DNA from 2 places in the Streptosporangium sp. NPDC002524 genome. Region 2 is predicted to be linked to the other one. Evidence: riboswitches for the same ligand, from Rfam matches in the RefSeq annotation. Region 2 holds a riboswitch; the other holds the start of a gene.
The links. Region 2 has a riboswitch for cyclic di-AMP ahead of ABT053_RS14450 (C40 family peptidase). Riboswitches for the same ligand answer to the same signal wherever they lie in the genome.

Region 1: it holds a riboswitch for cyclic di-AMP, as region 2 does, so the genes downstream of both, ABT053_RS27220 (C40 family peptidase) here and ABT053_RS14450 (C40 family peptidase) in region 2, are expected to answer to the same signal.

What each region holds. Positions count from the first base shown of each region.
Region 1 covers NZ_JBEOWK010000016.1:219,569-231,768, reverse strand. The annotation lists gene ABT053_RS27240 (L-aspartate oxidase) at 16-2,571, shown strand; gene ABT053_RS27235 (type III pantothenate kinase) at 2,571-3,353, shown strand; gene lysX (bifunctional lysylphosphatidylglycerol synthetase/lysine--tRNA ligase LysX) at 3,732-5,189, shown strand; gene ABT053_RS27225 (helix-turn-helix domain-containing protein) at 6,110-6,358, shown strand; gene ABT053_RS27220 (C40 family peptidase) at 6,725-7,774, opposite strand; cyclic di-AMP (ydaO/yuaA leader) riboswitch at 7,783-7,929, opposite strand; gene ABT053_RS27215 (amino-acid N-acetyltransferase) at 8,266-8,919, shown strand; gene ABT053_RS27210 (RDD family protein) at 9,148-10,206, shown strand; gene ABT053_RS27205 (histone-like nucleoid-structuring protein Lsr2) at 11,498-11,830, shown strand; gene ABT053_RS27200 (ATP-dependent Clp protease ATP-binding subunit) at 12,110-12,200, shown strand, end outside.
Region 2 covers NZ_JBEOWK010000007.1:210,853-223,052, forward strand. The annotation lists gene ABT053_RS14425 (FHA domain-containing protein) at 248-793, opposite strand; gene ABT053_RS14430 (PadR family transcriptional regulator) at 882-1,220, shown strand; gene ABT053_RS14435 (ABC transporter permease) at 1,498-4,101, shown strand; gene ABT053_RS14440 (hypothetical protein) at 4,359-5,213, opposite strand; gene serA (phosphoglycerate dehydrogenase) at 5,488-7,077, shown strand; gene ABT053_RS14450 (C40 family peptidase) at 7,578-8,174, opposite strand; cyclic di-AMP (ydaO/yuaA leader) riboswitch at 8,175-8,408, opposite strand; gene ABT053_RS14455 (3-isopropylmalate dehydrogenase) at 8,548-9,594, shown strand; gene ABT053_RS14460 (branched-chain amino acid aminotransferase) at 9,768-10,862, shown strand; gene ABT053_RS14465 (Uma2 family endonuclease) at 11,163-11,753, opposite strand; gene ABT053_RS14470 (O-methyltransferase) at 11,856-12,200, opposite strand, start outside.

The DNA.
Region 1 (12,200 bases), on a different contig from region 2:
CGCGAGGAGGCGGCTATGAGCATCCCGGCCATTCCCCAGAGGTTGACCGCTCCCGCTCCGGGCTGGACGGTACGGGCGGACGTGGTCGTGGTGGGCTCCGGCGTCGCCGGCCTCACCCTGGCGCTGCGATACGCCGCCCTCGACCCCGGGGCGAAGGTCCTGGTCGTCACCAAGGACGTCCTGTCGTCCGGCTCGACCCGCTGGGCCCAGGGCGGCATCGCCGCCGTGCTCGACCCGCGGGACACCCCCGAGGAACACCTGTCGGACACGCTCGTCGCCGGAGTCGGGCTCTGCGACGAGGAGGCCGTCCGGATCCTGGTGACCGAGGGACCCGACGCGCTGCGCGGCCTGATCGCGGTGGGCGCCCGGTTCGACACCGACGCCTCGGGAGCGCTCCAGCTCACCAGGGAGGGCGGCCACCGGCGCGACCGCATCGTGCACGCGGGCGGCGACGCCACCGGTGCCGAGGTGCAGCGGGCGCTCGTCCAGGCCGTCGCGGAGTCGGGGATCGAGGTGATCGAGCACGCGCTCGTCCTCGACCTCCTCAAGGACGCCGAGGGCCGTACCGCGGGGGTGACCCTGCACGTCATGGGCGAGGGCGAGCGCGACGGGGTGGGCGCGGTCACGGCGGGGGCCGTGGTGCTGGCCACCGGCGGCATGGGACAGGTCTACGCCGCCACCACCAACCCCGTCGTCTCCACCGGCGACGGGGTGGCGCTCGCGCTGCGCGCGGGCGCCGTCGTCAGGGACCTGGAGTTCGTCCAGTTCCACCCGACCGTCCTCTGGCTCGGCGAGCACTCCACCGGCCAGCAGCCGCTGATCTCCGAGGCGGTCAGGGGCGAGGGAGCCGTGCTGGTCGACGCGGACGGCACCCGGTTCATGGAGGACGTCCACGAGCTCGCCGACCTCGCCCCCCGCGACGTCGTGGCCAAGGCGATCATGCGGCGGATGCGCGCCAGCGGCGCCGACCACGTCTATCTCGACGCCCGCCACTTCGGCGAGGAGAAGTGGCGCACCCGCTTCCCGACGATCCACACCGTCTGCCTGGAGCACGGCATCGACCCGGTCACCCAGCCGATCCCCGTCGCGCCCGCCGCCCACTACGCCAGCGGCGGCGTCCGCGCCGACCTGCGCGGCCGTACCAGCGTGCCCGGCCTGTACGCGTGCGGCGAGGTCGCGTGCACCGGCGTGCACGGCGCCAACCGGCTCGCCTCCAACTCCCTGCTCGAAGGCCTGGTCTTCGCCGGGCGCATCGCCGCCGACATCCACGCCGTACGGGCCGCGCGCGCCGGGAACGCGACACCCGTGGCGGGCGAGCCGGCTCCCGACGGCCGGCCCACCGGCCTGATCGACCCCAGGGCCCGCAGCAGGATCCAGGCGCACATGAGCCGGGGCGCGAGCGTGCTGCGCGGCCAGGAGTCCCTGGGAGAGGTCGCCAGGGCCCTGCTGAACCTCAGGTGGACCCCGGTGACCGTCGAGCCCTGCACCGAGTCCTGGGAGACCACCAACCTCCTGACGGTCGCCTCCGCGCTCGTGGCGGCCGCCCGCGAACGCCGGGAGACCCGGGGCTCGCACTGGCGGGAGGACTTCCCCGAGCGCGACGACGCCTGGTGGCTGGGCCACCTCGACACCACCCTGACAGCGGAGGGACCCGCCATGACATACGTACCGCACGGGCGGCGCGTGACCGCGCTGCCGCCCCAGGTGGAGAACGACCTGGCCGAGGCGGGCCTGGACCCGGCGGTGGTGGCCGCGGTCCTGGAGGCCGCCGAGGCCGAGGACCTGCGGGAGGCGGGAGACGTCACCAGCGCCGCCACCATCCCCGCGGACCAGACCGCCACCGCCGACGTGGTGGCCCGCGAGGACGGCGTGGTCGCGGGGCTCGCCGTGGCCGAGGGCGCGTTCTCCCACCTCAGCCGGGGCCGCCTGGTGACCGAGCGCAGGGTCAAGGACGGCGAGCGCGTCGCCAGGGGGGACGTGCTGATGACCGTCACCGGCCTCACCCGGGACCTGCTGACCGCCGAGCGCACCGCGCTCAACCTGCTCACCCACCTGTCCGGCATCGCCACCCTGACCGGCCGCTGGGTCTCGGCCGTCGAGGGCACCGGAGCCCGGATCAGGGACAGCCGCAAGACGCTCCCCGGACTGCGGGCCCTGGAGAAGTACGCCGTCCGGTGCGGCGGCGGAACCAATCACCGGATGTCGCTTTCGGACGCCGCGCTGATCAAGGACAATCACGTGGTGGCCTCGGGCGGGGTCGCCGAGGCGTTCCGTGCGGTCCGCGACGCCTATCCCGGCCTGCCGATCGAGGTCGAGGTCGACCGGATCGACCAGATCGAACCGGTGCTGGCCGAGGGAGCGGAGGAGATCCTGTTGGACAATTTCACCGTCGAGGAGCTGGCGCGGGCCGTACGGCTGGTGGCCGGCCGGGCACGGCTGGAGTCCAGCGGGGGGCTGACCCTCCAGGTCGCTCGCGACGTGGCCGAAACAGGTGTTGACTACCTTGCCGTGGGCGCGCTCACGCATTCGGCGCCGGCGCTGGACATCGCCTTGGACCTTCGGGGGAATTGATGCTGCTTGCCATCGACGTCGGCAACACCCACACCGTTCTCGGGCTCTTCGAGGGCGAGGACGTCATCGAGCACTGGCGGATCGCCACGGACGCCCGGCGCACGGCGGACGAGATCGCCGTCGTGCTCCAGGGGCTGCTCGGGCAGTCGCCGCTGCTCAAGGGCGCCGACGTCAACGGCATCGTGATCTGCTCCACCGTCCCCTCGGTGCTCAACGAGATGCGCGAGATGTGCCGCCGCTACTACGGCGACGTGAACGCGGTGATCGTCGAGCCCGGCGTCCGCACCGGGGTCCCGGTCCGGATGGACAACCCGAAGGAGGTCGGCAGCGACCGCATCGTCAACGCGCTGGCGGCCATCCAGCTGTACGGCGGCCCGTGCGTCATCGTCGACTTCGGGACCGCGACCTCCTTCGACGCCGTCTCCGCCAAGGGGGAGTACGTCGGCGCGGTGACCGCCCCCGGCATCGAGATCTCGGTGGACGCGCTCGCCGCGGCTGGGGCGCAACTGCACAAGGTGGAGCTGATCCGCCCCCGCTCGGTGATCGCCAAGAACACCGTCGAGGCGCTCCAGGCCGGCATCATCTACGGCTTCGCCGGTCAGGTGGACGGGATCGTCGAGCGGATGGCGGCCGAGCTCGCCGTCGACCCCGACGACGTCACCGTGGTCGCCACCGGCAGCGCGGCGCCGCTCGTGGTGAGCGAGGCGCGCTCGATCGACATGCACGAGCCCTGGCTCACGCTGATCGGCCTGCGGCTGATCTACCACCGCAACGCCCCCTGAGGGCGGCGCGGCACGACCGGCTCCGCGTGTCGCGCGACCGGTTCCCGTGCCGCGGGACGGGCTCGCGCGGGCCGGTTCCCGGTGGGTTTCCGTGCGCGGGGCCGGTTCCCGTGCCGTAGGGCGGGCTTGCGCACGTAATGCCGGTTTCCGTGTCGCGGGGCCGGTTCCCGTGCTGCGGGACGGGCTCGCGCGGGCCGGTTCCCGGTGGGTTTCCGTGCGCGGGGCCGGTTCCCGCGCCGTAGGACGGGTTCACGTGGGCCTGTTCCCGACGGGTTCCCGCGCCGCGCGACCGGCGAACTCACGAGGTTCGCCACATCGGTACCCTTTGGAACTGTGACCGATGACGTGACGAATCCCGCCGAGGATCTGCCCGAGCAGATGCGCGTGCGCCGGGAGAAGCTCGACCGCCTCCGTTCCGAGGGCGTCGAACCCTACCTGGTGAACTTCCCGCGCACCGCGACCAACGCCGAGATCCGCCAGAAATACGCTGATCTCTCCGCTGACACCGCGACGGGCGACAAAGTGGGCGTCACCGGCCGGGTGATGCTGTCCAGGACCGGCGGCAAGCTCTGCTTCGCCACCCTCCGCGACGGCTCCGGCGACCTCCAGGTCATGATCTCCCTGGACCGGGTGGGCGAGGAGTCCCTGGCCGCGTGGAAGCGCGACGTCGACCTCGGCGACCACGTGGGCATCGAGGGCGAGGTCATCACCTCCCGCAGGGGCGAGCTGTCCATCCTCGCCGACCGCTGGGCGATCACGTCGAAGTGCCTGCGCCCGCTGCCGGAGAAGCACCTCGGGCTCACCGACCCCGAGGCGCGGGTCCGCCAGCGCTACGTCGACCTCATCGTCAACGACGAGGCCAGGAAGATGGCCCTCACCCGCAGCGCCGTGGTCAGGGCCGTCCGCGACTTCTGGCACGAGGAGGGTTACCTGGAGGTCGAGACACCGATGCTCCAGCCGATCCACGGCGGAGCCACGGCGAGGCCCTTCAAGACCCACATCAACGCGTACGACATGGAGCTCTACCTCCGCATCGCGATCGAGCTCTACCTCAAGCGGCTGGTGGTCGGCGGGCTGGAGAAGGTCTTCGAGATCAACCGCAACTTCCGCAACGAGGGCGCGGACTCCACCCACAACCCCGAGTTCACGATGCTGGAGGCGTACGGCACGTATCTCGACTACAACGACATCGCCGACCTGACCCAGCGGATGATCCAGAAGGCCGTGCTGGCCGCCCTCGGTCACTCCGTGGTCGTCCACGAGGGCCAAGAGATCGACCTCGGTCTGGCGAAGTGGCCGCGGATCACCCTGTACGGGTCGGTCTCCGAGGCGCTGGGCGAGGAGGTCACCACCGAGACGCCCCTGGAGCACGTCCGCAAGCTCGCGGACGCGCGGGAGATCCACTGGGACGCCAAGTGGGGTCAGGGCAAGCTGGTCCAGGAGATCTTCGAGGCCCTCGTCGAGCACACGCTCGTCCAGCCCACGTTCGTCATGGACTATCCGCTGGAGACCTCCCCGCTGGCCCGCATCCACCGGGACAACCCGCTCCTCACCGAGAAGTGGGACCTGATCGGCTTCGGCACCGAGCTGGGCACCGGCTACTCGGAGCTGAACGACCCGATCGAGCAGCGCCGCCGTCTCACCGAGCAGTCCATGCTCGCCGCGGGCGGCGACGTCGAGGCCATGCAGCTTGACGAGGACTTCCTCACGGCCCTGGAATATGCGATGCCGCCCACCGGCGGCATGGGGCTCGGCATCGACCGCCTCATCATGGCCTTCACGGGCAGGAACATCCGCGAGACCATCCTGTTCCCGCTGGTCAAGCCGACCGCCTGAGCCCTTTGGGGCGGTGCGGAAGGACGTTCTCGCGGTGCGGTGGCGCCGGGCCCGTCGGTGACGGGCCCGGCGCCACCGTCATGAGAGGCCGCGTCGCCTCGTCCCGCGTCGCCTCGGCATGCCCCTGGGCGGAGGCGTGCCGGGAACGGGCCGGACGGCGACCCCGGCCACCGCTCCGGGGATCGGACAGGGTCCGGGACTCCGGGACTCCGGGGCTCCAAGGCTCCAGAGCTCCAGGGCGGGGCGTCCTCGCGGATTCCCGCGGATCGGGGTGGGTCCTCGGGGAGCGGATCGGGGTGGGTCTTCAGGGAAACGCCCCGGGGCACCGGGGCCGACCCGGCGGGCGGGAAATGCCGGATGGGTTCATGCTCCCGCTGGTTCCGCGCAATAGGGGACGCATTTCCGTATGGTGCAGAAATCCCTTTCCAGCACGTCCAATATCGCTCGGGCATCCCGTCGTCACCACGCGGTACTTCGCGAATGCCGCAAAGCTGTACGCTTGACCCTCATATTTCCACGTTTTTCATGGGGTGCCGTCAAGGTAGCAGGGGCATGGCCGTCGGAGAGCGTCGGGAAGAGATCAATTTTTTCCGAGAAATGCGGGCGGGCCGGATCCCGAGGGGGCGGCTTCGGGGTGTCCGGCGGGCCTGCGGTTCCGGCGAAACCTTGTTCTGCCAGGACTTCGGTCTCCGCAGCCAGGGGGTGCTTGCCGGCTCGTGCCTGCGCTCGATCATGACATAGCCGCAAAGGCACTGACATATCATGAGTACTTCACGTAGCGCCTGCTATGTCAATACTGGACGCACGCTATGAAGAGTGGAACTTGACGACCTTTGAACAAGGCGTTTACCGTTCCTGGCGGACGGTATTCATTTCCGGCGTCTCGCACCCGGTTTCCAGAGTGGGGGGAGTGACTCTTGATGGCATATCCAGAAGTGGATTCACGCCATGGCGACAGCCCCCTGGGCATGAGCGATATCGGTCTCAGTGACGACGACCTCGTGCTGCTGGCTGAGCTCGCCAAGGGTGTCACGGTCGATCGGGTGGGGCGTCGCCTCGACATCAGCGGCCGGACGGTCAGACGCAGGCTCAGAGGCATCTGCGACCGCATCGGCGTTGCCACGGCCATCGAGGCAGTGGCCTGGGCAGCGCGCCGCCGCCTGATCTGACACACCGCCGCGTGTCCGGCAGGTCGGGCCGGACACGCGTGCGGGGCCGGACACGTGCCCGGCCCGCACACGGGCGTACGCCGGTCGATCCGTCGGCCGCCCACCCGCCTATCAGATCCGGTCGTCGATCCGGCTCCGCCGTGTACGTTCCCGGTTCGACCACGTGCGTTCCCGGTCCGACCGCATGCGTTTCCGGTCCGACCGCGTGCGTTTCCGGTTCAACCACGTCCGATCGCGCGCGTTCTCGGTTCGACCGTGTGGTTCGCGGTTCTGCCGCGTGCGTCCCCTGTTCCGCCGTGAACGTTTCCGGTTCGACCACGTGCGCCCCCGGTCCGGGCGTACGGGAATCCGGTCGCCGGTGCCGGTTCAGGCGGCGATGCGGACGCCTCCGGCGAAGGGGCGGTTGTCGATCGTGGCGATGTGGACGACGTCACCCGTCTGGGGGGCGTGGACCATCAGGCCCGCGCCGATGTAGATCCCGACGTGGTGCAGGTCGCTGTAGAAGAAGACCAGGTCGCCGGGGCGCAGCTCGTTCCTGGAGACGTGGGTGCCCGCGGTCCACTGGTCGCCGGTGTAGTGCGGCAGGCTGATGCCGACCTTCTGGTAGGCCCACATGACCAGGCCGGAACAGTCGAAGGAGTTGGGGCCCTCGGCGCCCCAGACGTACGGCTTCAGCTGCTGGGTGAGCGCCCAGCGGGTGGCCTCGGCGGCCTTGCCGCTGCCCACGATGGGCACGTTCGTCTTCACCCGGGCGCCCCTGTTGCTGACGGCCCTGGTGCGCACCTCGCTGAACAGGTCGCTCTCGACGCGGTCGACCAGCCGCTCGATCTTGGTCCGGTTGCCGTCGATCTCCGCCAGGATCTTCTTGACCTCCGCGGTCCTGGCCTTGGCGCTGGCCTGGGCCCGCCCGGCGGCCTCGATCGCCCGGCTCACCTGGGCGACCTCCTCGCTCTGCTGCTGCTGGAGCGCGTAGTTGGTGGTCGCCTGGTCGAGGAAGGTGTCGGGGTCGGTGGCCTGCGTGAAGGCGAGCCCGGAGTTGAGGCCGCCCGACATGTAGGTGCTCTGCGCGAGGAGGGTGGCCTTGGTGCGGCGGGACGCCAGCTCGGACTCGCTCGACGCGAGGGTCTTCTTGGCGCTCTCGGCGGCCCGCTGGGCCTGCCTGAGCTTGACCCGCTCGCCGTTGTAGCGCTCCGCGAGGACGCCGATCTCCTGGTGCAGCTTCTCGGCCTGCTTGGCCAGCTGCTGGAGGCTGGGCTCGGGGTCCGCGGTGGCCGCCACCAGCGGGGTGCCGAGGGTCAGGGTGGCGAATGCCAGGCCGACGACCGCCATGCGGCGGCGCAGCCCTCGTGGCGCGCGTGCTCGGCGGCGGGTGTCGTGACCCGCGTGCTCTCCTCCGTGGTCGCGCGTGCGCTTCACCAACAGGCTCCTTCTCCTCGGCCGCCTACCGGGTTAGCTGACGGGTTCGGGCCGGAGGCAGCCCTACCGGGTGCGCCGGTCGGCACTCGGATTCACCCCGGAGGACGTGGTGGGTCCCCGGTTCCCTGCGTGGGGGGATTCGGCGGGTCAGGCTTTTTACGTCTCTGACATCGAGCACGGAGATTAGTGCACCCGTGGTTCCTGCTCAACCAGAACTGCGAATTCAGTAGAGGTTTCGCAACTGAGGTGTCACGAAAAGATCACACGTCAATATGATCAACATGGCCATTACGCTGCCTTTGCCTCGGGTGTGACGGGTGTGACGGGTGTCTTCCCAGGTCCGGGACCGTGCCAAAGGTGAGCTACGGCACACCGGAGGTGCCGTGCACCGAGCGTGGTAAAGCGACTTCCAAGGGTCACGTGCGGCCTGCGAGCTGCGGGTTAAGGGTGAACCGTAATTGAAGACCCGCGAGGACGTACGCTGAACGGTCATGGAGCAGCTTGCTGAGCATTCTCCCGGGCCGGTCATCCAGGCCCCCGGAGACGGGGAGCGGCGCGCCGGATCCGCGGGGGCGGAGCGGGGTTCGCCCGGAGCGGGGACGGCCCCCGAGGTCACGGTCCGCCGCGCGCGCACCCAGGACGTCCGGGCCGTCAGGCGGCTCGTCGACACCTACGGCGGCGTCGGCCGGCGCCTGCTGGAGAAGGCCACCGTCACCCTGTACGAGGACGTCCAGGAGTTCTGGGTCGCCACCGACGCGGAGGGCGAGGTGATCGGCTGCGGGGCCCTGCACGTCCTGTGGGAGGACCTGGCCGAGATCCGCACCGTCGCCGTCGATCCGACCCGCAGGGGGATGGGGATCGGCCACCGGATCGTCTCCGCGCTCATTCGCACGGCCGCCGAGCTGGGCCTGCGCCGGGTTTTCTGCCTGACCTTCGAGGTCGACTTCTTCGCCAGGCACGGCTTCAGGGAAATCCAGGGCACACCCGTCGCGCCGGAGGTCTACGCCGAACTTCTCGCCTCCTACGACGAGGGTGTGGCGGAGTTCCTCGATCTGGAACACGTCAAGCCCAACACCTTGGGAAACTCCCGGATGCTGCTGCATCTGACACGGGAGCCCGACTCCGATGACTTTAGAGCTGACTGATCGGAAAGGTGACTGTTGATACCTATGTCGATACCTTGTGCAGCAGCATGCATGTGCGTCTGACATTTGCCACATGCGCAGTCTAAGTGAGGTGACGCGGTGAGCACCGGACAGCCGCCGTATCCACAGGATGATCCCGACCGCGATCGCACACCGTCGGGGCAGCCGGATTACGGACAGCACAACGCGGGTCGAGGCCCTGGCGGACTCGACCCCGACGTGACAGTCGTGGGGTACAGGTCGGAGGCCTCACAGCCGAACACCGGCCCCGGACAGAGCCAGCCCGGATACGGTCAGCAGGGCTACGGGCAGCAGGGCTACGGCCAGCAGCCCGACTACGGCCAGCAGGGTGGGTACGGCCAGCAGCAGGGTTATGGCCAGCAGGGCGGGACCGGCGCGTACGGTCAGCAGCCCGGCTACGGCCAGCAGTCCTCCCACGAGCAGCAGGGCTACGGCCAGCAGCAGGGGTACGGCCAGCAGGGCGGGACCGGCGCGTACGGTCAGCAGCCCGGCTACGGCCAGCAGGGCTACGGCCAGCAGGGTGGGTACGGCCAGCAGCAGGGCTACGGCCAGCAGCAGCCCGGCTACGGCCAGCAGCCCGACTACGGGCAGAAGCAGCCCCAGCCCGGTTACGGCCAGCAACCCGACTACGGGCAGCAGCAGTACGGCCAGCAGGGCTACGGCCAGCAGCCCGACTACGGCCAGCAGGGGTACGGCCAGCAGCAGCCCGCGTACGGGCAGCAGGGCTACGGCCAGCCGTACGGCGGTCCCCCCGGGGCCCCGGCCCCGCTCGCCGAGTGGTGGCAGCGCCTGGTGGCGAGGATCGTCGACGGGATCATCCTGGCGATTCCGATGCTCATCATCACCTCGGTGATGACCGCCGTTCTCGTCACGCAGGGAAGCTTCAACACCGAGACGGGCGCCTTCACGGAGCCGAGCGGCCTGTTCCTCGCGAGCCTGCTCACCGCCCTGATCTCCGGGGCGATCTACCTGGCCTACGAGTTCTTCATGCTCAGCCGGGGCGGGCAGACGGTCGGCAAGATGGTCATGGGCATCAAGGTCGTGCCGGTCGGCAGCGCGCTGCCGCCCGGCGGGCTCAGCTCCGACGTGGCGATCAAGCGCGCCGGGGTGCTCTTCGGCCCGCAGCTCCTGAGCTGGGTCCCGTTCCTGAACTACGTGGCCAACATCTTCTCCCTGGTGAACGCGCTGTGGCTGCTGTGGGACAAGCCGCTGCGTCAGGCACTGCACGACAAGGCGGCCGGGACGGTCGTCGTCAAGATCAAGTAGTTCCCCGAATAACGGGGCCGGCGGTTGAACCGCCGGCCCCGTTTTCGCGTACAGGGGAGAAAACGAGGGGCCTTAGGGGCTCCGTATGGGTCTCGGGGTCCACGGCCACGGAAGCGCAAAACCATTTGCCGCGCCCTGAGCAACGCGGGGGAACTTATGACCGAGTCTCGCCCCGCTCGCCGGAATATTCGCGTACGGTGCCCACAACGGGCCCACCGGCGCCTGTGGGTCTCCTATGAGGCGTCAATGCCGGATCCGCCGCCGTCGGGGGTTCGCGCACTACTCACCGAATGGTCGGCCCGGCGTGCCTCCGGCATCCTCGGCGATCCCGTGCCGGATTCTCTTCTTCGCCTTCCGCCGCGCGTTCAGGACAGCCGGTGAAGGCCTTCTTACGGATCCGGATCGGGGACGCGTGGTGTTGACGGGGTTGTCCGAGGGGCTCATCGTGTTTGGTGGTTATACGGTCTACGACTATGTACTCCGTGCCAGATCGGGTCGTACTCTTGGCGAGAAAGTGTTGAAGATCCGTCTTGTTCCATACGCTTGCGTCACATCCGCTCACACCGGGGTGATGAAGCGAGCGGCTCTCCGTCCGGGCGTTCCGTCAAGGGCGGGCATTCCCGTGATGAACCCGCCCGCGGCGATCTCCGGCTCCACGGCGAGATGTCGTTCGTCCCGGCGGGCAGACCTCTTCACCAGGGGTTTCGGCACGAGCGGGCCGACGGCCCGGCGGCCGCGAACCCGGCGGGCATTGGTATTACGGAGACGGCGATGATCACCTGATCGCCCTGTCGGTTTTTCCCCGCGGCTTTACGACCGCAACCGGTAAGGCGGCTGGAGAGAAGCATTAGGCTGGAGAGAGACGGACATGGTCGCCCCTGCTGACGCGCGTCGCCGGCCGGTGGCGCTATGGTCATCTGTGGGCGGTTCCAGACCGATCGGGCGTGCCTGCGCGACCCGGGAGTCGCCGCCACATTTCCATGGTCCCCAGAAAGCCACCCACGGTGCGGAGCGAGGACGAATGTACGACGTATTGTCCGCGTTGATACCCCCGGCGGTCGTCGGCGGGGCCTTCATCTTCGGAGTCGTCAAGCTACTTCGGAGTGAAGCCGTCGGCCGGCGTCCGGCAAAACGACCCGACCCCGAGTCGCAGAAGAGCTGATCCACAGGTGCCTCGACTGCGAGTCTCGGTTGCCTGTGAGAATCGCCGGGCTCCTGGAATTGCCGCTCTTCGATCGCGGGTATATGTTTAGCTTGCGAATGAAACAATACCCGCGAAAGGATTGTGTAGATGGCCAAGCAGATCCAGGAGATTCTCATCGACGACCTCGATGGGGGCGAGGCCAATGAGACTGTCGCCTTCGCGATTGACGGCACCAGCTATGAGATTGACCTGAGTGACGTTAACGCGAAGAAGCTCCGTGACTCCCTGTCGCCTTTCGTGCAGAGCGCCCGCCGGTCCGGCGCCCTGGCTCCCCGTCGCCGCCGCGCAGGCGGAGCGCGGGCGCTCACGCGAGAGAAGAGCGCCGACATCCGGGCGTGGGCGAAGTCTCACGGCCTTAATGTCAGCGAGCGCGGTCGAATCGCCTCCAAGATCGTCGAGCAGTACGAAGCGGCTCACTAGATCGGCTCAGCGGATCGAGTGAATCATGCGGTTATGGCGGTCACGGTGGGGTCCGGTGGCGGCCATGACCGCATGATGCGTTTCGCCGACAGACAAACGTCGTTCGCTTGCGGCGTAGCGGGAACATCCCGCCCCTCGTAAGTAGTTGGATGGAGGGTGAACGCCCTGCTCTCGGGGAACGTCTTCTGCATAGAGCGGTCGCCGGGTCGGGGCTACCATGCGGGATGACAGGGCTCGGATATCCCGGACCTGCCTGACCGCTCTGTGAGGAGCGACGAGATGTTCGAGAGGTTCACCGACCGCGCACGGCGGGTTGTCGTCCTGGCCCAAGAAGAGGCCCGGATGCTCAACCACAACTACATCGGTACGG
Region 2 (12,200 bases):
GTGGCGTGGTCCGGGGAAGCCGGTGTATCCAGGAAAGCCGGTGCGTCCGGGGAAGCCGGTGTATCCAGGAAAGCCGGTGCGTCCGGGGAAGCCGTGTGCGGCTCGGGATGGCCTGGGCGCGGCCGGTCAGGGCACCCGAGGCGTGCGGCCGGAGCATTCGAGGCACGCGGTCAGGGGAGAGCCGAGGCGTGCGCGGCCGGGGGATCCGAGACCTGGGCGGTCAGGGGATCCGAGGCCTGGTCGGCCGTCAGAGCATCTGGGGCGTGATCATCAGGAAGCCGCAGTCGCCGAAGGAGACGACGTCGCCCGGCCGGACCTTCGCCGGGCCGACCAGGCGCCAGTCGTTCAGCCGGGTGCCGTTCAGCGAGCCGAGATCGACCAGGACCCAGCCCTCCTCGTCACGGCGCAGCTCGGCGTGCACCCGGGAGACGGTCAGGTCGGCGAGGACCAGGTCGCAGGCGGAGCCACGGCCCACCACGTAGCGGGTCCTGCCGTCGCCGGGCAGCGCGAGCCGGGGCAGCCTGGGGCGTCGCCAGGCCGACTCCACACGCTTGGTGAAGTCAGAGGCGGAGGCGACGGCCTCGGTGACCATGCGGCGGAACCGGCCGCGTTGCGGCAGGTCGGCGACCAGGTTGTCGAGCTCACCCTGGTTGCGAGCGCGCAGGGCCATGTCGACACGGCCGAGGAAGGTGTCGTGCGACAGGCGTCCCTCGACGGCACGGTCACGTAGCTCGCTGATCGCGCGATCGCGGTCCCCGTCGGAGGCACGGGCCGGGGGATGCGTCGAGCTCATCCTCCGAGTATCGGCCCCAAGGGCGGAACCTGTCCAGAATATGCAGATCTCTTGCCTCATGGATACTGCGTATGCATACTCAGTATTCATGGCGATCCGACAGGGACTCCTGGCCCTGCTGAGCCAGGGGCCCCGCCACGGCTACCAGTTGCGTACCGAGTTCGAGGCGTCGACGGGGGCGACCTGGCCACTCAACATCGGCCAGGTCTACACGACGCTCTCCCGCCTGGAACGCGACGGCCTGGTGAGCCCCGGCGAGCAGGACCAGCAGGGCCGGGTCGTCCACTCGATCACCGAGGCCGGTCTGGCCGAGATGGAGCGATGGTTCGGCACCCCCGTCGCCCAGTCGGACCGGCCTCGGGACGAGCTGGTCATCAAGCTCGCCCTGGCGGCCACCACCGCCCCCCTCCTGGAGAGCGCCCGATGAACGAGCGACCGGACACACGGAGCGCACCCGCGAACCTCCAGCGCCCCCTCGACCTCCGGCGGCCTACCGATCCCCAGCGGCTCACCAATCTCCAGCGGCTCATCGACCTCCGGTGGCTTACCGATCCTCGGCGGTTCACCGACCTCCGGCGGCCCACCGGTCTCCGGCGACGAAGGGCTCTCCGGCAGCGAGTGGGTCTCCGGCGGCGAGTGGATCGCCCGCGGCCGGCGGATCTCCGGTGGCCGCGGGCGGATTCCCGGCGGGCGGAGGGGGTCGCGTGAGCGCCCTCCTCGCCGCGTTGCGGATCTCCCGCAGGGACGCCCGGCGCGCCAGGGGCCGCACTGCCCTGATCATGCTGATGATCGGCCTGCCCGTACTCGTCATCACCGGTTTCCTGACCCTCTACGAGACCGCGGACATCAACCCTCGCGAGGGTCTCACGGCGGACATCGGCGCGGCCGACGCGCGGATCAGGCTGAGCCCGATCCGGGGAAAGGTGAATCAGGACATACGTGGCGGGATGTGGGCAAGTTTTGGCGAACCCTCCACCGGCCTGACGCCGCCCTGGACGGAAGCCGAGGTGAAGAAGCTCCTGGAGCCCGGAACCCGGCTCCTGCCGGTGTACGAGGGCAGCGTCGACTACGTGGCCCGGGACGGCCGTGATCATGTCTCCGTACGGGAAGTGGACCTGCGGGACCCCCTGACGGCGGGCATGTACCGCCTGGCCGGGGGCCGCGTCCCGGTCTCCGCCCAGGAGATCGCGGTGACCCCGGAGATCCTGGCGCGAGGGGCTCGCCTCGGCGCCCTGCTGGAGGTCACGCGGGACAGGAGACCGATCAGGGTCGTCGGCGTGGTCGAACCCCCGCACAGGATCCGCGAGGCGGAGATCGTCAGCCTTCCCGGCACGCTCCTCTTCGACAAGCCGGGTACCACCCAGGGCACCGGCTGGCTGGCCGACACCCCCGGACCGGTCACGTTCGCCACCGTCCAGAGGCTGAACGCGGCCGGTCTGCTGGTCGCGTCCCGTGCCGTCGTCGAGAATCCGCCCGACGACGCCGGCTTCCTCTTCTCCTCGTACGACGAGGACCAGCTCGTCGGGATCGGGCTCGTCGGAGTCATGATCGTGCTGGAGGTGGTGCTGCTCGCAGGTCCCGCCTTCGCGGTCGGTCTCAGGCGGCGGCGCCGGGAACTCGCGCTGGTCGCCGCGCAGGGCGGCTCCCCGGCGCACCTGCGCCTGATCGTCCTGGCCGACGGCGTCGTCCTCGGCTGCGGAGCGGCGGTGGCCGGCTTGGTCCTCGGGGTGTGCCTGGCGTGGGCCTCCGTCCCCCTGTTGCTGGGCAAGGTGGTCGGCGTGGCCGGTCCCCTGGAGATCCCCTGGGTTTCCGTGACGGCGGTCGCCCTGCTCGGAGCGGGCAGCGGGCTCGTCGCCGCGCTGGTCCCCGCGGTGCAGGCGGCCCGCCAGGACCCGGCGGCGGTGCTCGCCGGCCGCAGGAGCGAGGTGCGTGACCGGGTGGGCCGCCCGGTCCTGGGGCTGCTCCTGCTCGCCGCGGGAGCCGCGGCGACCGTGTTCGCCATCAGGTACAACGTGGTCTGGGTCTACTCCGCCGCCGTCCTCTCGCAGCTGGGGCTGGTCGCGCTGGCACCGAGGCTGGTGAAGGGGGCGGCGGGCCTGGCGGCCCGGCTGCCGCTTCCCTTCCGCCTGGCCGCTCGCGACGCCTCCCGCCACCGGGGCCGCACCGCGTCCGCCGTCGCGGCGGTCATGACCGCCACGGCCGCGGTCGTCGCGTTCGCCATCGCGAGCAACAGCAACTTCGCCCAGCACCGGGACAACTTCCAGGCGGCCGTCCCGGCCGGGACCATGACCATCCAGGCCGGGAGGCTCGACGACGACCGCTGGGGCACGCTGAGAGCCGCCGTCCGGCGCGAGCTGCCGGGGGTGCCACTGATCGAGGGGGCCGAGGCGACGGACGCCGAGGGAGTGACGGTCGGCATGAGAGTCCGGTTCACCGGTGAGAACGCGGCGGAACGCTCCCACTGGTACCTCCCGATCGGGGACGAGCGGCTGCTCACGCTCGTCCAGGGCCGGCGGGACCCGGTGGCGTCGGCCGCGCTCGCCTCGGGAAAGGCGGTGGTGTTCGACCCCCGGATAATCCGGGAAGGAAGGCTCTCCCTGATCCTGGAGGCGACCAGGGGCGAGGAACCGACACCCGGCGAGATCACGGTTCCGGCGGTTCTGGCCACGGTCGCCGACCCCCAGTACGCCATCGCGGTGCTGCCGCCCGCCGCCCTGCGGAACGCCGGCCTGGAGACCAGGCCTCGCTTCCTGTACGCCGCCCCGGCCTCGCACGAACTCACTCCCCGGCAGGAGCTGGACCTGGAGTGGGAGCTCACGGGAGTGGTCCCCCGGGCCGACGTCCGGGTCACGGTCGAGCGCGGGTTCCAGAACGACGTCGCCCCGACACTGTGGCTGCTCATGGGAGCGGCACTCGTTCTGGTGCTCGGCGGCACGTTCGTCGCCACCGGGCTCGCCGCCGCCGACATGCGCTCCGATCTCGCGACGATGGCCGCCGTCGGGGCGCCGCCGGGCACGCGCAGGCTGGTCGTCGCCGGACAGGCCGGATTCATCGCGGGGCTCGGTGTCCTGATCGGCACGATCGCCGGTTCCGTGACCGGAGTCGCCGCGACCTGGCCCATGACGTCCAGGATGTACAGCTTCCTGCTCACGCCGGCCGAGGCGCTTCGCGCTATTCCGCCGACACCGAAGATCGAGATCCCCTGGCTCTTGCTCGCGGCCGTGGTGATCGGCCTGCCGGTGCTGGCCGCCCTGGTGGCGGGGGCGTTCACCCGGACGAAGACGACCCTGACCCGCAGGACCGGCTAGCGACCGGCTAGCGCCCGCGACGTCTCGTGGCGTCTCGTGGTGTCTCGTGGCGTGTCTCGTGGCGCGGGAGGCCCGAGGACGGACGCGCCGGTTCCCCGGACGGTGACACGAGAACACCGCCGTCCGGGGAGCCGCCTTTCCGGCGTCGCCGTCCGGGAGCCGCCTTCCCGCGTCACCCCGCCGGAGGCGATCCCCGGATCCCCGGAAACCGCCCCCGGAACCGCTTCCGGGGGCGTCGTACGGCGGAGAGGCGTCGCTCAGTCGGTGACGTCGGCGCAGACCACGTGGGCGCCCAGCTCGACCATCCGCTGCTCGCTGCGCGCGTCGGCGACCCTCGCCATCAGGATCGGCGCCTCGCTCGCGGCGAGCTGCGGCAGCCGGGCGCGCACCCCGCGATGGATGTCCCTGACCACGTCCTCGGCCGCCGACATGTGCACCTTCACGTGCAGCATGATCCCCGGCGCGCCCGAGGAGGTGCCGGCCTCGGAGATCCACACGTGGTGGACGAGCGGGTAGTCCATGAGCAGCTGCGAGATCGCGGCGCGCAGCGCGGGCAGGATCGGGTGGTCGCACCGGCGGTATCCCGGGTCCACCAGCTGCATCGGGCCCGACAGATGTGGCCGGGGCGCCGGGATCCACGGCTGGGAGGGCGCGGCGGGCACCGGCGCTCTCGGCGGGCGCGCGGGCGCGGGACGCGAGACCGTGGCCATCGCCCCGGTCGCGTACGCCGTCGGCGCCGCGCTCGACAGCGCGGGCGTGGGGCCGCTGCGCGTCGAGAGCAGGTAGCGCTGGAGATCCTCGATCGGCACGGCCGCGGCCGCCGGGCCCGCCGCGTCGATCACGATCTCCCGCACGCCGGTGACGCGCTGGATGTCGAGGATGGTGTCGGCGTCGCACGCCGACAGCGAGTGGCTGCCACGGTGCCGCGCGTAGGTGTCCGCCGAGGTGTATCCGAGCAGGACACGATCACCGGCCTGGGTCGTGCCCAGCACGACGGAGCGGTCGGGTCGCACGGCAACCAGGAGTCCCCATTCGGCCAGCGCCGCAAGCAGCCGGTGCGGATCGCCGTGCTGCGCGAGCACGTTGCCGAGAGCGGGGTTCCCGATGCTCATATGAGGAACGATAGGTAGTGGACCACGGCTTATCAGGGTAATCGCGAAGTTTTCCTGGGATCAATACCAACTTGAATTTTGAGCGCATGAGATCTGTCAAGACGGGTAACCGTCTCCTGTGTCGCTGGGTCCCCTCGCGTCCCGCGAGCCTCCGGGAGCGTCCCGCCGGGCATCGAGGCGTCTCGGATCGCGGGACACTCGTGAACGCGTTCACAAGCGCCGATAGACTACGTGAGGTCCGTGCACCCCTCACCGTCTAGTAAGGATCCAGCCTGTGAACAAGCCCGTCGTACTGGTCGCTGAGGAACTTTCCGAGGCCGGTCTCGCGGTTCTGGGCGCGGACTTCGAAGTCCGCCACACCGACGGCGCCGACCGTGCCCAGTTCCTGCCCGCCCTCGCCGACGTGGACGCGCTCATCGTGCGCAGCGCCACGCAGGTCGACGCCGAGGCGATCGCCAACGCTCCCCGGCTCCGCGTTGTCGCCCGCGCGGGCGTCGGCCTGGACAACGTCGACGTGGAGGCCGCCACCAAGGCCGGTGTCATGGTCGTCAACGCGCCGACCTCCAACATCACCAGCGCCGCCGAGCACACCGTCGCCCTCATCCTCGCCTCCGCCCGCAACGTCGCCCAGGCGCACTCCGCGCTCAAGGGCGGCGAGTGGAAGCGCTCGAAGTACACCGGTGTGGAGCTCGACGAGAAGGTCGTCGCGATCCTCGGCCTCGGCAAGATCGGCCAGCTGGTCGCGCAACGCCTCCAGCCGTTCGGCGTCGAGCTGATCGCCTACGACCCCTACCTGCAGCCGGCCCGCGCCGCGCAGATGGGCGTCCGGCTGGTCTCGCTGGAGGAGGCCCTGGCCGAGGCCGACTTCATCACCGTGCACCTGCCCAAGTCCAAGGAGACCATCGGTCTCATCGGCGACAGGGAGCTCCACGCGGTCAAGCCGAACGTCCGCCTCATCAACGTCGCCCGCGGCGGCATCATCGACGAGAACGCCCTCTACTCCGCGATCAAGGAGGGCCGCGTCGCCGGCGCCGGCATCGACGTGTTCCCGAAGGAGCCGGTCACCGACAGCCCGCTCTTCGAGCTCGACCAGGTCGTCGTCACCCCGCACCTGGGCGCCTCCACCCACGAGGCCCAGGAGAAGGCCGGCACCCAGGTCGCGCGCAGCGTGAAGCTCGCGCTCGCCGGGGAGTTCGTGCCGGACGCGGTCAACGTCCAGGGCGGTGCCGTCGCCGAGGACGTCAAGCCGGGCCTGCCGCTGGCCGAGAAGCTCGGCCGGGTGTTCACCGCCCTCGCGGGCGAGGTCGCCACCAAGCTCGACGTCGAGGTGCGCGGCGAGATCGCCTCCCACGACGTCCGCGTGCTGGAGCTGGCCGCCCTCAAGGGCGTCTTCACCGACGTGGTCGAGGACTCGGTCACCTACGTCAACGCCCCGCTGCTCGCCAAGGACCGCGGCGTGACGGTCGAGCTGATCACCAGCTCCGAGAGCCCCGACTGGCGCAACGTCGTGACGGTCCGCGGCGTCCTCGCCGACGGCCGCGCGATCTCGGTCTCCGGCACCCTGGCGGGGCCGAGGCAGATCACGAAGATCGTCGAGGTCAACGGCTACCAGATGGAGATCGAGCCGACCGACCACCTGTCGTTCTTCACCTACACCGACCGGCCCGGCATCGTCGGCGTGGTCGGCCGCATCCTCGGCGACCACTCGATCAACATCGCCTCGATGCAGGTGGCCCGTGACGTCAAGGGCGGCAAGGCGCTCATCGCGCTCACCGTCGACACCGCCATCCCGGCCGAGGTGATCGACCAGATCGGCTCGGAGATCGGCGCCGACAGCGGCCGCTCGGTCGACCTGGCCGACTAGCCGGAAAAGCCCAGGTGGCCGCCGTCCCGGAGACCGGGACGGCGGCCACCTCTCGTCTCAGCATGTGAGAAGTGTGTACGCCGGACGAGACGGTGTTTCCGCCGCCGGGTAACCTGGAGTGATATGCGCCAGGTTCTCGTAATTCCTACCTGCCGCGGCGAGGCCTGACAGGGGCAGGCCGGCGACTCGCCGCGGTGTCGTGGCGCGTGCCGGCTCCAAGCCCCCGTCGTCGGCGGTCCGTGATCCGGACCCGCGACATCAGGCCTGGTCGGAGTCCCGACCGGAGTCTCGACCACCTTCCTTGCTGGCATGCGACCGAGACGAGATTCGCCATGTACGACATGTATCCCTGGAACCGTCCCGACGAGACCGAGGACGAGGCCACCGACGCGCTCCAGACCGCTCTGGACCGCAGGGACAACGGTGGTGTCCCCACCCGCTGAGCCCGTTCTCGCCGCCGGGATCTTCGGAGCCTCCCGGCGGTGATCCGCCGGCGTGTCTCATCCGCCGGCCACGGTTTCCGTCGCGAGCTTGACCCGCTTGGCCAGCTGAACGCCCTGCGGGTCGGGACGCACCGCGCCCGCGAAGGAGTCGCGGCGCCAGGAGTCGAGCTTCTCCTCCTTGACCACGTCGCCGGTCTGCGGGGCGTGAACCATGTAGCCGGGCTTCGTGATCATGCCGACGTGGCCGAGGCCGCTGAAGAAGACCAGGTCGCCGGGCTTGAGATCCTTCCAGGCGATCTTCTTGGAGAAGGCGGCGTACTGGTCGTTGGTGACGCGGGGGAGCTTGATCCCGGCGGCGCCGTAGGCGCGGAGCACCAGGCCGGAGCAGTCGAAGCCGCCGTGGCCGGTGCCGCCCCAGACGTAGGGCGTTCCCTGCTTGGACAGGGCCCACTTCACGGCTTTCTGCCAAGCGGGCTTGACGGCCACCGCCTTGAGGGCCTCTTTCAGCGCGGGGGTGTTGAGCGCGGCGGGCCCGGGGGCGGGGGGCGGGGAGGCGGCCAGGGCGGCGGGTGAGGCCGCGCACACCGCGGCGCCCGCGACGATCAGGGAGGCGGAGATGGACAGGACGCGGGGGAGAACTGTGCCGGACAGCATGAATTCCTTCCATAAGGCCGGCCGGGTGAGCTGTCGGGCTCGGGCGTGGAGGCCGCCCTACGGCGCGAGAACGCGCTGATTCGCCCCAAGGAATCCACCTGACGACGGCCGGGAACGGCGCTCCGGGGGAGGAGCGGGGTTCCCGAGGCCAGGTAGATCCCGTAAAGAGTGGTTCCCCGGCTCCGTGCGGGCCCGGTAAGGGGATGGCCCGTACGGATTAGGCATTGATGTGAATGGGAGGACCATAGCCAAACCTCCCGAAACGGTCAATAGGAAGCAAAAATGGACAAAACGATCAGGGGGTCTGAAGGTGCATGTGTCCGGAGGGTGAGACCGCTGTTCGATCACCGAGACGGACCGGTAAGGTGCCTGCATGGATTCGCGTAACATTCGCCTGGCGGTCATCCCCGGGGACGGAATCGGAGTCGAGGTCGTCACCGAGGGGCTGAAGGTCCTCGAAGCGGTCGGCACGAAGGTGGAGACCACCACCTACGACCTCGGCGCCAAGCGCTACCACGAGACCGGCGAGACCCTGCCCGACACGGTCCTCGAAGAGCTGCGCGGATACGACGCGATCCTGCTCGGCGCGGTCGGCGACCCCAGCGTGCCCCCGGGCATCCTGGAGCGCGACCTGCTGCTCAAGCTCCGCTTCCGGCTCGACCACTACGTGAACCTCCGCCCGGTCAAGCTCTTCCCCGGCGTCGAGACGCCGCTGGGCAAGGCCCGCCCCGAGGACATCGACATGATCGTCGTCCGCGAGGGCACCGAGGGCCCGTACGCCGGGGCGGGCGGCGTGATGCGCCGGGACACGCCGCACGAGATCGCCACCCAGGAGTCGCTGAACACCGCCTACGGCGTCGAGCGCGTCGTGCGCTACGCCTTCGCCAAGGCGCAGGGCCGCCCGCGCAGGAAGCTGACGCTGGTCCACAAGACCAACGTGCTCACCTACGCCGGTGACCTCTGGGCCCGCACCTTCGACCGGGTCGGCCTGGAGTTTCCCGATGTCCAGACCGACTACTGCCACGTCGACGCGGCCTCGATGTTCTTCGTCAGCCAGCCCGAGCGCTTCGACGTGATCGTCACCGACAACCTCTTCGGCGACATCCTCACCGACATCGGCGCGGCGATCGCCGGCGGCATCGGCCTCGCGGCCAGTGGCAACGTCAACCCCGACCGCACCGCGCCGAGCATGTTCGAGCCGGTCCACGGCAGCGCCCCCGACATCGCGGGCCAGGGCAAGGCCGACCCGACCGCCACGATCCTGTCGGTCGCCATGCTCCTCGACCACCTGGGCCTGGCCGACGAGGCCGCCAGGGTCGAGCGGGCCGTCGCCGACGACCTGGTCGAGCGGCTGTCCGGCCGGGCCGGCCGGACCACCCAGGAGATCGGCGACGACATCACCGCCCGAGTAGCCGGCTGAGGAAGCCGCCCTCCTCGACCCCGACGCGCCTGGCGGCTCATCCGAGCCGCCAGGTGCGTTTTTGTTTCTCCAGCACTGCCGGTTTTCGGCATGGATGGAGTAGTTTCCCGTTACCCGGTCCGACGCAGAATGGACCCAAGGGTAAGCCAGACACCAAGAGAAGGATCCGTGCGATGACCACCGCTCAGAAGCTCAGCTTCGACGTGCAGCTCTCCGACCACGCTCGCACCGCGGCAGAGCGCGAGCAGGTACTGGCGAGCCCCGGGTTCGGGCAGGTCTTCACCGACCACATGATCTCGATCGACTACACCGAGGGGCAGGGCTGGCACGACGCCAAGCTCGTGCCGTACGGCCCGCTCAGCCTCGACCCCGCGACGTCGGTCTTCCACTACGCGCAGGAGCTCTTCGAGGGGCTCAAGGCCTACCGGCAGGAGAACGGCACGATCGTGACCTTCCGGCCGGAGGCCAACGCCGCGCGCTTCAACACCTCGGCGGCGCGGATGGCGATGCCCGAGCTGCCCGAGGAGACGTTCGTCGAGTCGCTGGAGCTGCTCGTCCAGACCGACCGCGAGTGGGTCCCGACCACGCCGGGACACAGCCTCTACCTGCGCCCCTTCATGATCGCGACGCAGCCGGCGCTCGGCGTCAACTACCCGTCCAGGACCTACAAGTACATGGTCATCGCCTCTCCGGCGGCGGCCTACTTCGGCGGGGGCAAGGCCGTCACGGTCTGGCTCTCCACCGAGTACACCCGCGCGGCCCCCGGCGGCACCGGCTTCGCCAAGTGCGGCGGCAACTACGCGGCGGCCTTCGTGGCCCAGCGCCAGGCCGTCGAGCAGGGCTGTGACCAGGTGGTCTGGCTCGACGCGAGCGAGCACCGCTACGTCGAGGAGATGGGCGGGATGAACCTGTTCTTCGTCTACGGCGACCGCCTGCTCACCCCGGCGCTCACCGGAACGCTCCTGCCCGGCATCACCCGCGACTCGATCCTCTCCTTCGCCGCCGACCTCGGCCTGCGCGCCGAGGAGGGGCGCCTGTCGGTCGAGGAGTGGCAGCGGGGCTGCGAGACGGGCGAGCTCAGCGAGGTCTTCGCCTGCGGCACCGCCGCGGTGGTCACCCCGGTCGGCTCGGTCAAGGGCGCCGACCGCGCCTGGACGATCGGCGACGGCACCCAGGGCCCCGTCACCTCGAAGATCCGCGAGGAACTCGTGGGCATCCAGTACGGATCCCGTCCCGACCCGCACAGCTGGGTTCACAAGATCTGCTAGTCCCCGTACGAAGAAGTCCGTGGAGAGCCACGGAGAGGTCAGCGCGGGGCCGGTCGGCCGACGTGTCCACCGGTTCCGCACGGAGACGTGTCCGCAGGCCCAGTACGGAGGGGGGCGTGAGAGCCGGTCGGCCGAGATGCCCGTCGGTCCCGTACGGAGGAGCTCACGGAGAGGTCCGCAGGGGCCGGTCGGCCGGAGGGCCGCCGGTCCCATCGGTCCCGCCGGTCCCGCCGGTCCCATCGGTCTCGCGTGGAGGAGACCTGGCCGCCCACCCGGCCGGGCCTCTCCCGCCGGGCGGGCCTATTCCTCGATCAGCTTGCCGGTGTCGATCGTGAGGTCCCAGGGCGCGGGGAGCTCCAGTGACTCCCCGAGGATCACCTGGTGTTGCTGCTGGTATCCCCGCTCTCCGGGGTGGCTGAGCAGCCGGGCGAGATTCTGGGTGGCGTCGATCACCAGATAGAGCGGGACACCGGCGATCGCGCAGTTTTCCGGCTTGGTGACATGGTCGTCGTCACGGCTGCTGGGGGAGACCACCTCCACGACGAGCAGCGTTTCCTCGGCGTAGACGTTCTCGTCGTCCCACATGCGGGGAAATTTCGGCACGACGAGGAGGTCGGGCCGATAGCGATCTTTCTGGACCCCGAGGAAGAGCTTGACGTCGTATACGGGGTGCCAGCCCTGCGCCGTGGCGAACGGGATGAGCTGGACCAGCAACTGCAGGATGATCTTGGCGTGGTTGAGCGTGGGCAACTCCCTCACCACGATCCGGCCGTTGATGAGCTCGACCTTGCGGTCGGGCCACTGATCGCAGGTCTTCTGGTAGTGCCGTTCGAGCTCCTGGTGGTTGGTGGACATGGGCTTCGCCTCGCGACGGTCCAGGGTCTTGGCCATGAGGTCATCCTTCCCCCCGCACGGGTGGGCGCAACGTGTTGGTCACGTCACTCAAAGTAATCGAAAAGATTTCTCCGCGCCCGCGATTCGGGAAAGTTCTCGTCAGTGCTTTCGAATCATGGTGAGGCCGTCGGCGATGGGGAGCATGATCGAGGTGACCCGCTCGTCGGCGCTGACCATGTCGTTGAACTCGCGGATGTGCCTGACGGTCTCGTCGTCCCTGCTGGGGTCGGCGACGTGGCCGCTCCACAGGGTGTTGTCGACGAGGATCACCCCGCCGGGGGCCAGGCGGGACATGAGGATCTCGTAGTAGACGGGATAGTTGACCTTGTCGGCGTCGATGAACGCCAGATCGATGGCCGGGTGCTCGGGAAGCTCGCGCAGCCGCTCGGCCGCGGGGCCGATCCTCAGCTCGATGAGGTCGGCGACCCGTGCCTTGTCCCAGTA